2 regions of the Lelliottia sp. genome follow, and region 2 is predicted to be linked to the other one. Evidence: predicted binding sites of a transcription regulator. Region 2 holds the regulator's gene; the other holds the start of a gene.
The links. The regulator CRP, encoded in region 2, controls carbon source genes, mostly activating them, when cyclic AMP is high. The targets are predictions, from matches to a motif close to ATGTGANNNNNNTCACAT.
Positions count from the first base shown of each region.

Region 1: ACKI5T_RS15075 (glycine dehydrogenase) is a predicted target of CRP. The motif match lies at 3,866-3,883, and genes of this name have one in related genera.

Region 1 covers NZ_JAZQNX010000026.1:210,154-216,806, reverse strand. The annotation lists gene ACKI5T_RS15105 (DgaE family pyridoxal phosphate-dependent ammonia lyase) at 1-86, opposite strand, end outside; gene ACKI5T_RS15100 (amidohydrolase/deacetylase family metallohydrolase) at 70-1,203, opposite strand; gene ACKI5T_RS15095 (DUF4310 family protein) at 1,247-1,888, opposite strand; gene ACKI5T_RS15090 (DUF4311 domain-containing protein) at 1,902-2,678, opposite strand; gene ACKI5T_RS15085 (DUF4312 family protein) at 2,701-3,000, opposite strand; gene ACKI5T_RS15080 (SFCGS family glycine-rich protein) at 3,002-3,364, opposite strand; gene ACKI5T_RS15075 (glycine dehydrogenase) at 3,376-3,714, opposite strand; gene cybC (cytochrome b562) at 4,038-4,424, opposite strand; gene pmbA (metalloprotease PmbA) at 4,518-5,870, opposite strand; gene yjgA (ribosome biogenesis factor YjgA) at 5,965-6,516, shown strand.
Region 2 covers NZ_JAZQNX010000028.1:70,442-77,094, forward strand. The annotation lists gene ACKI5T_RS15700 (aspartate aminotransferase family protein) at 1-150, shown strand, start outside; gene ACKI5T_RS15705 (YccS/YhfK family putative transporter) at 147-2,234, opposite strand; gene crp (cAMP-activated global transcriptional regulator CRP) at 2,292-2,924, opposite strand; gene ACKI5T_RS15715 (OsmC family protein) at 3,234-3,638, shown strand; gene ACKI5T_RS15720 (phosphoribulokinase) at 3,684-4,553, opposite strand; gene ACKI5T_RS15725 (YheU family protein) at 4,584-4,802, opposite strand; gene ACKI5T_RS15730 (hydrolase) at 4,799-5,821, opposite strand; gene mdcA (malonate decarboxylase subunit alpha) at 6,102-6,653, shown strand, end outside.

The DNA of each region.
Region 1 (6,653 bases), on a different contig from region 2:
CGCGGCGTGGAAACGCCCAGCGCCGTCATACGACCGGAGGTGTTGATCACCTGTTTTAAATGGTATTTCTCATAAATCGAAGACATTTTCCGTGCTCCCTTGTTCGGTCATGTAGCCCTTGCCCGCGCGGATCGCGGCAAGCGGCAGCAGAATATGTTCAGCCTGCAGGCTGTCGTTTTCAGCATCCATCAGCAGCGTCGGCTGGCGTTTTACGGTAAACAACGTCAGGTCAGCATCCAGACCCGACTGAATGCGCCCTTTTTGCGTCAGGCGCAGGCCGTCGGCGGCGTTGGCGGTAACGCACTCGATCACCTGCGGTAGCGACATGCCAATGGCGAGGAATTTCGACATCACGCTGGCAAGGCTGCCGACCGGGCCGTTGAGGCGGTTGCGGCAGTAGATGTCCGAGCTAATAGTGTGCGGCAAAATACCCATCGCAATGGCGCGTTTCGCCACCTCGAAGCTAAAGCTTGCGGTGCCGTGGCCGACATCAAGGCGCACGCCGCGCTTCAGCGCGCTGGTGATGGACGCACGCAGTTCCCCCGACGGTGTCAGGATGCGGTTCGGTTTGCCGTTATAGCAGTGGGTGATGATGTCGCCGGAACTCAAGAGGTCAGCAATTTCATCAAGATTGGGTGGATTGTTGCCGATGTGGACCATCAGCGGCAGGCCGCCATTTTGCTGCTGCATCGCTTTCGCGCGCGCCAGCGGCGTGATGCCGTTTTCCCCGACCACGCTGCTGCTCATGCGCGCTTTCAGCCCGACGATAAAATCAGGGTGACGCTTCACGGCCTGCTGTACCGCGTCCGCGTCGATATTAGCCATGTTCGCCAGCTCGTTTTGGGCGATCAGCCCGACGCGGGAAATATTCAACAGCGCGAAAACCTCCGTGCTGGCTTTGCGGGTAATTTCGTAGAAGTCGTCCACGTCATCCGCACCGGTGCTGCCCGCGTCCACGACGGTCGTGACGCCTGTCGCGATGCCCACGCTGTCCGGCTCATCATGGTAAATCGGTGAGTTTGGGTAGCAGTGAACGTGAGAATCAATCCAGCCCGCGCTGACAAACACTTCGCCGTTCAGCTCGACGGTTTTGTGTGCGGGAGCGTTAATCTCACCCAGCGCCGCAATTTTGCCGTCCTGAATGGCGATATCAGCCAGCGTATCGTCGGTGAGGCGCGCACGGCGCAGGAGTAAATCAAACATAAACATCTCCTGAGAAAGCGAGCGCCGAAGCGCCCGCCGGGGATTAAAGAGCCACTGGGAACAGCGAACCCAAAATCATTGCGCCAAGGATCGCGCCGCCGGTGATCGGCTTCTGCCAGAGGTAAAACAGCAGCGCGCCAATCAGAGAACCAATCCCAATCGGGATAGAGGCGGTCATTGCGCTGAGGATAATCAACGGGCCAAGGAAGCGGCCAGAGGCATTACCCGCGCCCATCATCACGTCCGCCCCGTAGGTGGAATCGCTTTGGTTGATGGTGAATTTACGCGCGAGGATAATCAGGTAGCCAATCGCCAGACCAATCACCAGGCCGGTGGCCAGCGACGCCACAAAGTTGGCAACCGGGAAGACAAAACCTGCGCCAAGCAGCAGCGCCGGGACGCCGAGACCGACGCCGGTTTGAATCGCCCCACCGATATCCAGAATCCCCACCAGCGAGCCTTCGATGATGCGCGCAAACAGGAAGCTGGCACCAAACGCAGCCACCGCGCCGTAAACGCCGGTATCCATGCCCGCTTTTAACATCGCCACAAACGCCACTTCGTTAAACGCGCCGATGCCGTAGAGGTAGTACATGTGCGTCCCGGCGAAGACGCCGGATGAGAGCAGGCCAACGAAGATCGGGAACGACCAGTCGGCATACCAAAAACCTTTATTCTGTTCCATGTCGAGGCTCCTGTTATTTGCCGCTGAGCGAGCTGTGGATCATGTCGAGCCAGTTCGGCACGGTCAGATGGAAGGATTCGATCATTTTCATGTCGAAGCCGCGGAAGAAACCACTCAGGACGAACAGCAGCACAATCGCCACCATCATCACTTTGGTCACGCGGTTCCAGCCGCTCTCTTCGACGCCTTTGCCGATCAGAATGCCCAGCACCAGCCCCGGTACGGCGTTGCCCATAATCAGCTGCGCTGCGCCGCCAAACACGGTGGCCCAGAAGCCGGATTTTTTACCCGCGTCGATTGCCGCCAGCCAGAAGATCACCGGCATCACGGTATTCACCAGCAAGTTTGCCGCAGGAACCAGCACCTTAACGGCGGTCACCTGAAGCGCCGCTGGAACGGACGAAGCCGTAAGGTTTAAGAAAGTGACAACGAACATACCGATCACGCCGCAGGCAATCGCCATTTTGCGGGGATCGTGTAGCGTCTCACCGACATTGCGGTTTTTTAACATCAGCGCCGCGGCACCCCAGTTAGGGATGATGCGATGGTCAACGTCCTGCGTGAACGCCCCCGCCGCAACCGACGAGGCCCAGGCGTTGAAGAAGAAACCCAGACCAAAGGAGAAGTGAGAAGCGGGATCCCCTTCGCAGGAGTTCAGTTCCCCCAACGTACGAAATGCGCCCATACCCTGTGTGGTAGGCGCATGAAACATGCGTGCAGCCCCAGCGCCAACGCCGACGCCAACCAGGCCGCCGATGATGAGCGATTTTATTAAAATTATCAGGAACATTCGTCTGCCCTATTAGTGAGAATCAGCGTTGCGTGACAAAATCCACCTGGTCAAGATTGATGGCAGTCACGTTGACGGTCACGTCCAGCTCCACGCTGTAAGTGCGTCTTTCCCGGCGCAAAAAGAAGAACAGAAACGCTTCTTTACGCACCGCTTCTTGCGCCTGAACAACCTGCACATCCTGTGGCTCAATACGCAGTAAGATATGCGGCGATGCGTTCATCACCGCGGCCTGTACGTGGTTTAGCGCGTCGGCAAAGGCGCGTGTTTTGGCATCGCCCTTGCCCTTTACTCTCACCGTGGTGGTAAATTGCTCTTTCATGTTACGCGCCGTACTTTTTCAGCCAGGCCTGCACCAGTCGCTCGCCCAACTCTTCTTTATCCATAAAACCAAAGCCCAACACGTTGTTGCCTTCGTTGATGGCGGTGACGCCTTCTTCCACTGAACGCATGCCGTATTTCGCTTTGTAGCCGTGCTTGGTTTGCGCTGTGATAGCACCCGCGCCGCCGCTGCCGCAGAAGGAGATCCCGAATGTGGCGTTTTCCGCTTTCATCACGTCGCCCAATTTCATGTCCGCTGCCACGCCCGGCACGACAACCGCACGACCGCCGGCCTTTTCCACACCGATAGCCACTTTTTGGCCTTTCCCGAGACGATCGCCGATCACGACTGTAATTTGTTCCATTGTGTAGCTCCTTAAAGGTTGTCTTTGGCGACTTCGAAGTGAACGGAGAGCAGCCAGGCTTCTTCATCAGGAAGATTGCCGAACTGCGCGACCACTTCGCGGGCAAGCCGCATTGAATCTGCTGAAATTTCGTCGAACAGGTCAGCTTCGACCTCCGGCAGCGGTTCGCCGGTCACTGACCGGTGCGCCATTGCGCGAACGTGTGAGGTCAGCATCTGCTGCTGGACGTCATTGGGAATGATGTTGTGGCGGGCAAGCAGGGAATAGACCTGCTCGAGCATGGTGTTTGCGAGCGTTTCAGTTTGCGCTGCCTGTTCCCCAACGTCGTTCATTACCGCTCCGTTAATCACTCGTTTTACCCCGTTAATGGCACTGAGATAAAACTAACGCTGGAGGTTAAAGGTTTGTAGCGAGTTGTTTTCCACTTCGAAGTGGAAAGGAAAGCGGCACCAGTGATCTGTTCCACATAATTACGGTGAATATGAATTATCAACTGGATTTACGTGATGAATATCACTCTATTCGGCGGCAAAAGGTCAGAAAGGAGAGTGGAAAAATTTACGCGCAAGGTCGTAAAGTGTGACGCGGATAAGGTTTTCTTATTACGTTGTGGCAAACAAAACGGGGGCCTTTCGCCCCCGTTCATTATTTTGCCGTCTGGCTTAGCGTGCCATTAGCGGAATTTTTTGTGGTTTTCGTTGCGGGTGGCAATAAATCCATCAGCGGCAGCCTGGGCTTCTTTTACTTTGCCTTCGTTGGCAAGCTTCAGGGCACCGTCGATCTGGCCGACCAGCACGTCAAAACCGTGGCGATAGTCTTTCATCTCAGCGCTGTCGGCTGCTTTGTTTTCCAGCTTTGGTGGCGTCGCTTTTTGCGCATCGAGTGCGGCGACGCGCATTTTGGTCAATGCGTCTTTCATCTCCGTCGCATTATCCGTTTTCTGAACCACTTTCAGGTTGGTACTGAGCGTGTCCATATCATCTTCAAGATCGGCGGCAAACCCAGCAGAACTGAACACTAACGACGACACAGCAAGAATGGCTAACAGGTTTTTACGCATTGCTCACTTCCTTTTTTATTATGAAAAATAAGCTAAATACCCTAAATAATTCGAGCGCAGCCAACGCATCTGCAACGTGAAATATGACGGGTATTATTGACCCGCGATTTTCATCTCGGGTAACAGCACTGAACCACACTGTATATTGCTACGTGTTTCAATATCGTTACCGACAGTAACGATATTGCGCCACATGTCTTTTAAGTTACCAGCAATCGTGATTTCGCTTACCGGATACTGAATCTCACCGTTTTCGACCCAGAAGCCCGCCGCACCGCGAGAGTAATCGCCGGTGATCCCGCTGACGCCCTGCCCCATCAACTCGGTCACGACCAGGCCGGTGCCCATTTCTTTGAGCATCTGTTCAAAGTTCAGGCCCTGGCCTTCGATGCGCCAGTTGTGGATACCGCCCGCGTGGCCAGTGCTTTGCAGCCCGAGCTTGCGCGCAGAATAGCTGGTCAGCAGCCATTGGGTCAGAATGCCGTCTTTAATGATGTCGCGACGTTCTGTGCGTACGCCTTCGCCGTCGAACGGCGTCGACGCCAGCCCTTTCAGCAGATGCGGGTGTTCTTCAATGGTCAGCCATTCCGGCAGAATTTGTTGCCCCAGCGAATCGAGCAGGAACGTCGATTTACGATAAACCGCACCGCCCGCAATTGCCCCGACCAGATGACCAAACAGCCCGGTCGCCACTTCGTTGGCAAAAATCACCGGCGCTTTCATGGTGGAGAGTTTACGTGGAGACAGGCGCGACAGCGTGCGTTTTGCACACTCTTCACCGACCCACTCTGGCGACTGTAAATCGCCCATCGCGCGGCCAATGGTGTAGGCGTAATCGCGTTCCATGTCGCCATTTTCTTCAGCGATAACACAGCTGGAAAGGGAGTGGCGCGTGGAGCTGTAGCCCTGCAACATGCCGTGGCTGTTGCCGAACACTTTGATGCCGTAGTGGCTGTTAAAGCTGCCACCTTCGGTATTGGTGATACGTTTATCCGCTTTCAGAGAGGCCTGTTCGGCGCGCGCGGCATATTCGATCGCTTCGTCCGGGGAGACTTCCGCCGGATGGAAAAGATCGAGATCCGGCGCGTCAAACGCCAGCAGATCTTTTTCCGCGACGCCAGCGTATGGATCCGGTGAAGTGTAGCGCGCAATATCCAGCGCAGCCTGCACGGTACGGGCGATGGCATCCGGGCTGAGGTCGGTCGACGACGCGCTGCCTTTGCGGTTCTGGTGATAAACCGTAATCCCCAGCGCACCGTCACTGTTAAATTCCACGTTCTCGACTTCGCCGTAGCGAGTGCTTACGCTGATACCCGTGGTTTTGCTGACTGCCACTTCCGCGCCGTCTGATTTTCCGGAAGCCAGCATCAACGCTGTGGAGACCGCTTCTTCCAGAATCTTACGCTGCGCTTCAACTTGTGAGGTTACTTTCATCGCAAATGCCATACTGTAAGAGATAGTTATCTGAAGTCTAACAGAGAACCGTTTTTCAGTGCGCGTCTTAACTGGTAACATTAGCCTCTTTTTTAAGGAGCCTGACATGACTAAGCAGCCCGAAGACTGGCTCGACGACGTTCCCGGTGATGACATCGAAGACGAAGATGATGAAATCATCTGGGTCAGTAAAAGTGAAATTAAACGTGACGCCGAAGAGTTAAAACAACTTGGTGCGGAAATGGTAGAGCTGGGTAAAAACGCGCTGGATAAACTCTCGCTCGACCCGGATCTGCGCAGTGCCATTGAACTGGCCCAACGAATCAAAAAAGAAGGCCGTCGCCGCCAGCTTCAGCTGATCGGTAAAATGCTGCGCCAGCGCGATGTTGAGCCGATTCGCCAGGCGCTGGATAAGCTGAAAAACCGTCACAACCAGCAGGTTGCGCTGTTCCACAAGCTTGAGCAAATCCGTGACCGCCTGATTGAACAGGGCGATGACGCTGTCGCAGAGGTATTGAACCTGTGGCCTGACGTTGATCGTCAGCAGTTAAGATCGCTTATCCGCAACGCGAAGAAAGAGAAAGAAGGGAATAAGCCGCCGAAATCTGCGCGTCTGATTTTCCAGTATCTGCGCGAACTGGCTGAGAACGAAGGTTAATGACCTCACGCTAACTCATGATGAGTTAGCGTCATTTTTTCCTCCCCCGTCCTTCCCCTCTGGCATGACATCTCATTTTTTACGTTCCTTTTAAAGCTGAATCGTTAAAGCAAAAATACGCTTAATTCACAGTTTCC
Region 2 (6,653 bases):
CTCCATGCCGCTGCGCATGAAGGGGTGATGGTCCTGAATGCCGGACCGGACGTCATGCGCTTTGCGCCGTCGCTGGTGATTGAAGCACAGGATATTGACGACGGTATGGCGCGCTTTGCCGCAGCCGTTGGGAAAATCGTTAAGGGTTAATTGGATTCGCGCCGCAACAGGCGCGTTAACCAGATACCGTGATGCGGGCGTTGTCGCCATGCCACCGACGAAATGGTGTGCATGGTGCTCAGATGTCCGAGTATGCGCTGTATGTGTTGTTCCAGCGTGCTCATCGGACCATAGGTGAGCGTTTCTGGCCCTTCAAGAATATTAATATCCCCCGATTCCCCCGGCGCGTCATATTCCAGGCGCTGCTGACACCGCTGCAACGCAATTTCACACGACTGCAAATAGCGCTGCGCCAGATCTGGCGTCAGCATCGTATGCTCACGCGCCAGCGTGGTCATCGCGTTGATATGTTCGACGATGAACTGGCTGTGCGTCACCCAGAGTTTCATATCGGCCAGATAGTGCGAATTAAAGCCCGGCTCTTGCATGGCCTGGTTAAGCGAGTTAAACAGCGCGTTATGAGCCTGATTGACCTTCATGCGCTGGTACGCCAGCGGTGACGGCTGCGGGTCGGCGCTGAGGATCAGGCGAATAGCCTGCTGGTCGGCCTCGAGCGCATCGTGAGCATTCTGGCGCAACAGCCCGCTTTGCCACTGTGGCCACAGCCAGACCATGCCGCCAAACGCAATCAGACAGCCAATCAGCGTATCCACCAGTCGGGCAACAATAAACTGTTCGCCATTCAGAGTAAGCAGTTGCAGGGTATACACCGCGGTGACCGTGAAACCGACCATTGCCCAGCCATAGTTTTTACGGATAAACAGATAGCTGACCAGCGTGATAAGCAGCATACCCGCCAGGGTGTAACCGTCCGGAACGTGGAAGTGCAGCGTGACACCCGCAATCACCAGGCCGGCAATAGTCCCGCCCGCCCGGTGCAGGATCCGCACGCGCGTCGCGCCATAGCCGTTCTGCGTCACGAACAGCACAGTCATTAAAATCCAGTAGGGCTTGGGTAAATGCAGCGCCACGCCCATCAGGCTGGCGATACTCAGCATCACGCTAATGCGCGCCGCATTTCGCAGGGCAGAGGATTTAAAAGACAGATAGCTTTTCAGCGCTGGCAGTAGCGGCAGCCGTTTCTGCTTATCCGCCATCAGGTCACGGGGATAGAGCGGACGTTGGGTGCGCAGCACGCGTGCGATGCGGCTGAAATGCCATGCGCAGAACTGCCCGACCGGGTTATCCGGATGCTGACGGGCGATTTTCTCCAGCGCGCCCAATGGCTTATCCATGGTAAAGCGCGTGGGGTAGCGGTGATAAAGAATATCGTCAGCCAGCACGCGCAGACGCGCCGCGACCGTCTGGGCATTCCAGCGGATCACCGCTTCGGCATGGCTGCGCTCCACCAGTTTTTGCACTTCCTGTGGATGATGCAGGCTGACGGAGATATGTTCCTGGAGATCCAGCCCTACCTGAAACGTGCGCAGCAGCCGTTTGTATTCATGATTTTTATTGGCCGCCAGCATGTGCAGCTGCTGATAGCACTGGCTGATTAAATCGACCACTTTTTGCTGACGCGTCAGCAGCGGCGGCAGCGCCTTTTCCGGGTCGGTGTGCTGCGTCAGCAGGGTGTATTTTGCTTCGCAGTAATCAGCGAGCTGAACGTAGAGCAGGCTTAAGGATTCGCGCAAAGGCTGCTCGCGCCACATCCAAAACCAGAACCAGTTGAATAATCCGTACCACAGCGTGCCGAACGCGTAGATCAGCAACGGTTCCCAGACGGGCATATTCCCGGCGAGGCTGAGGGTGAAAATCGAGGCAATTAGCGAAGCGGGGAGCAATCGGGCATGCAGAGAACTGATTTCCGCCGTCACGCCGAGCGTGAGTGCCAGCACGGTTAAAATCAGCGGCAAGGGGATATCGCGCGCCAGCAAAAGCTGTACTGCCAGGCTACATCCGGCAAAAAGCGATCCGCCAATAATCAGGCGTTTGAAAAAGCGTTTATGCGGCGTATCGAGACCGGCAATGTTACAGCAGGCAGGGACGAGGGAAAAAAGCAGACCGTGTTGCAGATGACCCAGAATCAAACCGACGGCCACGGGGAGACATAACACCAGCGTTTGCCGAAGTGCGTAGTTAACTTCCGGGTGATAGATCAGCCTGCGCCACATAGATGCCAGAGACAAAAACGGCGTGACACCTTGCGGTGGCACGCCGTTCGACCGGAATTAACGCGTTCCGTAAACCACGATAGTTTTACCGTGGGCGGAGATCAGGTTCTGATCTTCCAGCATTTTCAGGATACGGCCAACGGTTTCACGGGAGCAACCGACGATCTGACCAATTTCCTGACGGGTAATTTTAATTTGCATGCCGTCAGGGTGAGTCATAGCGTCAGGCTGTTTCGCCAGGTTCAACAGCGTTTGCGCGATGCGACCGGTCACATCCAGGAAGGCGAGGTTACCCACTTTCTCGGAGGTGATTTGCAGGCGGCGAGCCATCTGCGAAGACAGGCGCAACAGAATATCCGGGTTAACCTGAATTAACTGACGGAATTTTTTGTAGGAGATCTCAGCCACTTCACAGGCCGATTTTGCACGTACCCAGGCGCTACGTTCCTGGCCTTCTTCAAACAGGCCCAGTTCGCCGATGAAATCGCCCTGGTTCAGATAAGAAAGGATCATCTCTTTTCCTTCTTCATCTTTAATAAGCACTGCCACCGAGCCTTTGACGATGTAATACAACGTTTCCGCTTTTTCACCCTGGTGAATCAGCGTGCTCTTCGATGGGTACTTATGAATATGGCAATGAGACAAGAACCATTCGAGAGTCGGGTCTGTTTGCGGTTTGCCAAGCACCATGCGCTGTTATCCTCTGTTATAAGCTGTCACCAGAGTCATAAATCGCATCCTGACTCTGGGGTTGCAATCGAATTCTTCCCCGTACCTGGGAATTAGGCTGTCATAAATGTTTGCAGCCTGTAATGTTTGATGTCCTTTGCATACATGTGTAACGTCAATGTATTACTGTACCATCCAGAGTGTTTTAGCATAGCTTTTGCCGCGTGTCTCCTGGTGTCTCGCTTCAGCATGACGCAGGTCGTCTTCCGTTGCGAGAATTGTAACGCGCGGGTAATCTGTCCGGAAAAATGCAACGTCGGAGTGAATAAAATGCAAGCGCGTGTGAAATGGGTTGAAGGTTTAACGTTCCTCGGCGAATCCGCTTCAGGACACCAGATTTTGATGGATGGCAACTCCGGCGATAAAGCGCCAAGTCCGATGGAAGTGGTGCTGATGGCGGCGGGTGGATGCAGTGCCATCGACGTGGTCTCGATTCTGCAAAAAGGGCGTCATGACGTCACCGATTGCGAAGTGAAGCTGACATCAGAGCGTCGCGAAGAAGCGCCGCGTCTGTTTACGCACATCAATCTGCACTTCATTGTGGCCGGCAAGGCGCTGAAAGATGCCGCAGTTTCCCGTGCGGTGGATCTTTCTGCGGAGAAGTACTGCTCGGTCGCGTTGATGCTGGAAAAAGCGGTGAAAATCACGCATTCGTATGAAGTGATTGAAGCGTAAGCGTTGACGAGATTTAGCCCTCTCCCATGGGGAGAGGGAATAGGATCATTCGATCTTTTTGCCTTCCATCAGCCGTTGCACCAGCGGCATCATGATCAGCTCCATCGCCAGTCCCATCTTCCCGCCCGGCACGACCAGCGTATTTATGTGCGAAATAAACGAGCCCTGCAGCATCGCCAGCAGCCACGGATAATCAATATCTTCCAGATTACGGAAGTGGATCACCACAAAGCTTTCGTCGAGCGACGGAATCGTTTTGGCGGCGAAGGGATTTGACGTATCCACTGTAGGCACGCGCTGAAAGTTAATGTGCGTGCGCGAAAACTGCGGCGTCAGGAAGTTAATGTAATCTTCCATCGAGCGTACCACTGAATCCATGACCGCCTCACGCGAGTGGCCGCGCTCGCTGGTGTCGCGGGTGAGTTTCTGGATCCACTCCAGGTTGACGATAGGCACTACGCCGACCAACAGATCGACATGCCGCGCCACATCCTGTTGCGGCGTCACCACGCCGCCATGCAATCCTTCGTAAAACAGCACATCGGTCGGTTCCGGAAGCGGCTGCCACGGCGTAAATGTGCCCGGCACCTGGTTCCACGGCACGGCTTCGTCATAGGTATGCAGATATTTACGCGATTGTCCTGTGCCGGTATGGCCGTACTCGGCAAAGGTTTGTTCCAGCAAACCGAAGTCGTTGGCGTCTGGCCCGAAGTAGCTGATGTGTTTACCGAGATCGCGCGCCTTGCGGATCGCCATGTCCATTTCGGGACGGGTATAGCGATGAAAACTGTCGCCTTCTACCTCGGCGGCGCGCAAGTTGAGCTGTGCGAAAATCTTACGAAACGCGAGGCTGGTGGTCGTGGTTCCCGCACCACTTGAACCCGTAACGGCAATAACCGGATGTCTGGCGGACATAGCAACTCCCTGACTGGAATGATGAAGCGATCAGCCGCGAAACTGATTGCGCGGCATGATGTTGACGGTTTCGTGCAGTTCAGACCACACCAGCAACACCTCGCCATTTTGTAGCTGCCGTTTCACATCGGCGACCTTTTGTTCAAGCGAGCGTTCATGTTCACCATAATCGGTGCCTTCGCGTAATACAAAGCTTTCAATCAGGCTGTCCAGCGTTTCGGGAGCCAGATCTTGCCAGGGAATCATCATCGTGTTTTTTCCAGCCAGGGGGTTAACCAGTCGGGGATACGCGTTTCCAGCCACATTTTCGGACGCCGTAACGTACCGCCGATAAAACCAACGTGGCCGCCATGTTCGGTCAACTGGTACTGCACGTTAGACGGCAAATATCCCGGTGCCGGAATCGAATGGTGATCCATAAAGGGATCGTCTTTCGCATGAATAATCAGCGTCGGCTTGGTTATCTGATTCAGCAACGGCATAGCGCTGCACTGACGATAATAGTCTAGTGCGTCAGCAAAACCGTGGATCTTCGAGGTGATCAGATCGTCAAACTCCCGCAGACGGCGCATGCGCTTGAGCTGTTGCAGGTTGATCGGCAACGTATCGGGATAGGCTTTCAATTTGCGTGCCGCGTTGGCTTTCAGCAAATTCAGCAGATAGCGCTGATACACGCGCGAAAAGCCCTTTTCCATATGATAGCTGCACTGCTCCAGCATAAACGGCGCGGAGACGATCACCGCCGCATCCAGCGGCACGGCGTCACTCTCTTTTGCCAGCAGACAGGCCAGCATATTGCCACCCAGCGAATAGCCTACCGCAGCGGTAGGGGCCGCGCCGTAAGTCTTCGCCAGCCAGTGTAAAAACCAGGTGCCGTCTTCGGTTTCGCCGGAATGATAAATCCGCTCGCGGCGGTTTGGCTCGCCGCTGCATCCGCGAAAATGCATCACCACACCGAGCCAGCCGCGCGCTTTTGCCGCGTGGATCAGGCCGTGTGCATACGGGCTATGCAGGCTGCCTTCCAGCCCGTGGAACACCACCAGCCGGGGTTTATGCCTGGCCTGGTCGGGATCTTCGCTCCACGCTAAATCGACAAAGTCGCCGTCCGGCAGGTCGAGGCGCTGCCAGTGTGGGTCAAATTGCAGTTTACGGCGCAGGAGCCGTGGCAGCATGGTTTGCAGATGCGGGTTAGCGACGCCCCGCATTGGCACGAATTCGGCGCTCTCTTCACACGCGATATCAAAGTCTGATGGAATAATTTGGGTCATAACGATGCGATGTTCACTCTTGTCAGCCTTTACTATACCTGCCGAAGCGGATCCTGTTTACGAAAATGAGGCGGTGTTGACCTCCGATTCAGCTAATTCCTGCCTGAGCTAGCGTTTTTTTCCGAAACATTATCTGATCTTGATCATATATATTCATTCTGATTATTACTCTCAGGCTAATGATTCACCTCTACGCTTAATTGATGCCTTTCTCACCAGAGCGCACACTTTACTCAGCGTTAAGCAAATCAAAATGATGTGCTGAATCAGGAGGTTAATAATGTTATCTGGGCAAACGCCACCCCGGGTCTGGAACACACGCCGCACAGAGAAAGCGCGCCGTCTGGCTTCCGTTCCGGTGCAGGGCAAAGTACTGCCAACCGACGATTTCGTCGCCATGCTGGAAAAACTGATCGCCCCAGGCGACAAAGTCGTGCTGGAAGGCAACAACCAGAAGCAGGCAGATTTTCTGTCCCGCTCACTTGCTGAAGTGAACCCGCAAATCGTCCATGACCTGCATATGATTATGCCGAGCGTCGGGCGCAGCGAGCATCTCGATATCTTTGAAAAGGGCATCGCCCACAAGCTTGATTTTTCCTTCTCCGGTACGCAAAGCCTGCGCATTTCGCAGCTGCTGGAAGACGGTCTTCTCGAAATCGGCGCGATTCACACCTACATCGAACTTTACTCACGCCTCTACGTCGATCTCTCGCCCAATGTGGCGCTGATTGCCGGCTTTAAAGCGGACCGCAAAGGCAATCTGTACACCGGCGCAAGCACCGAAGACACGCCCGCGCTGGTTGAAGCCGCCGCGTTCCATGACGGTATCGTC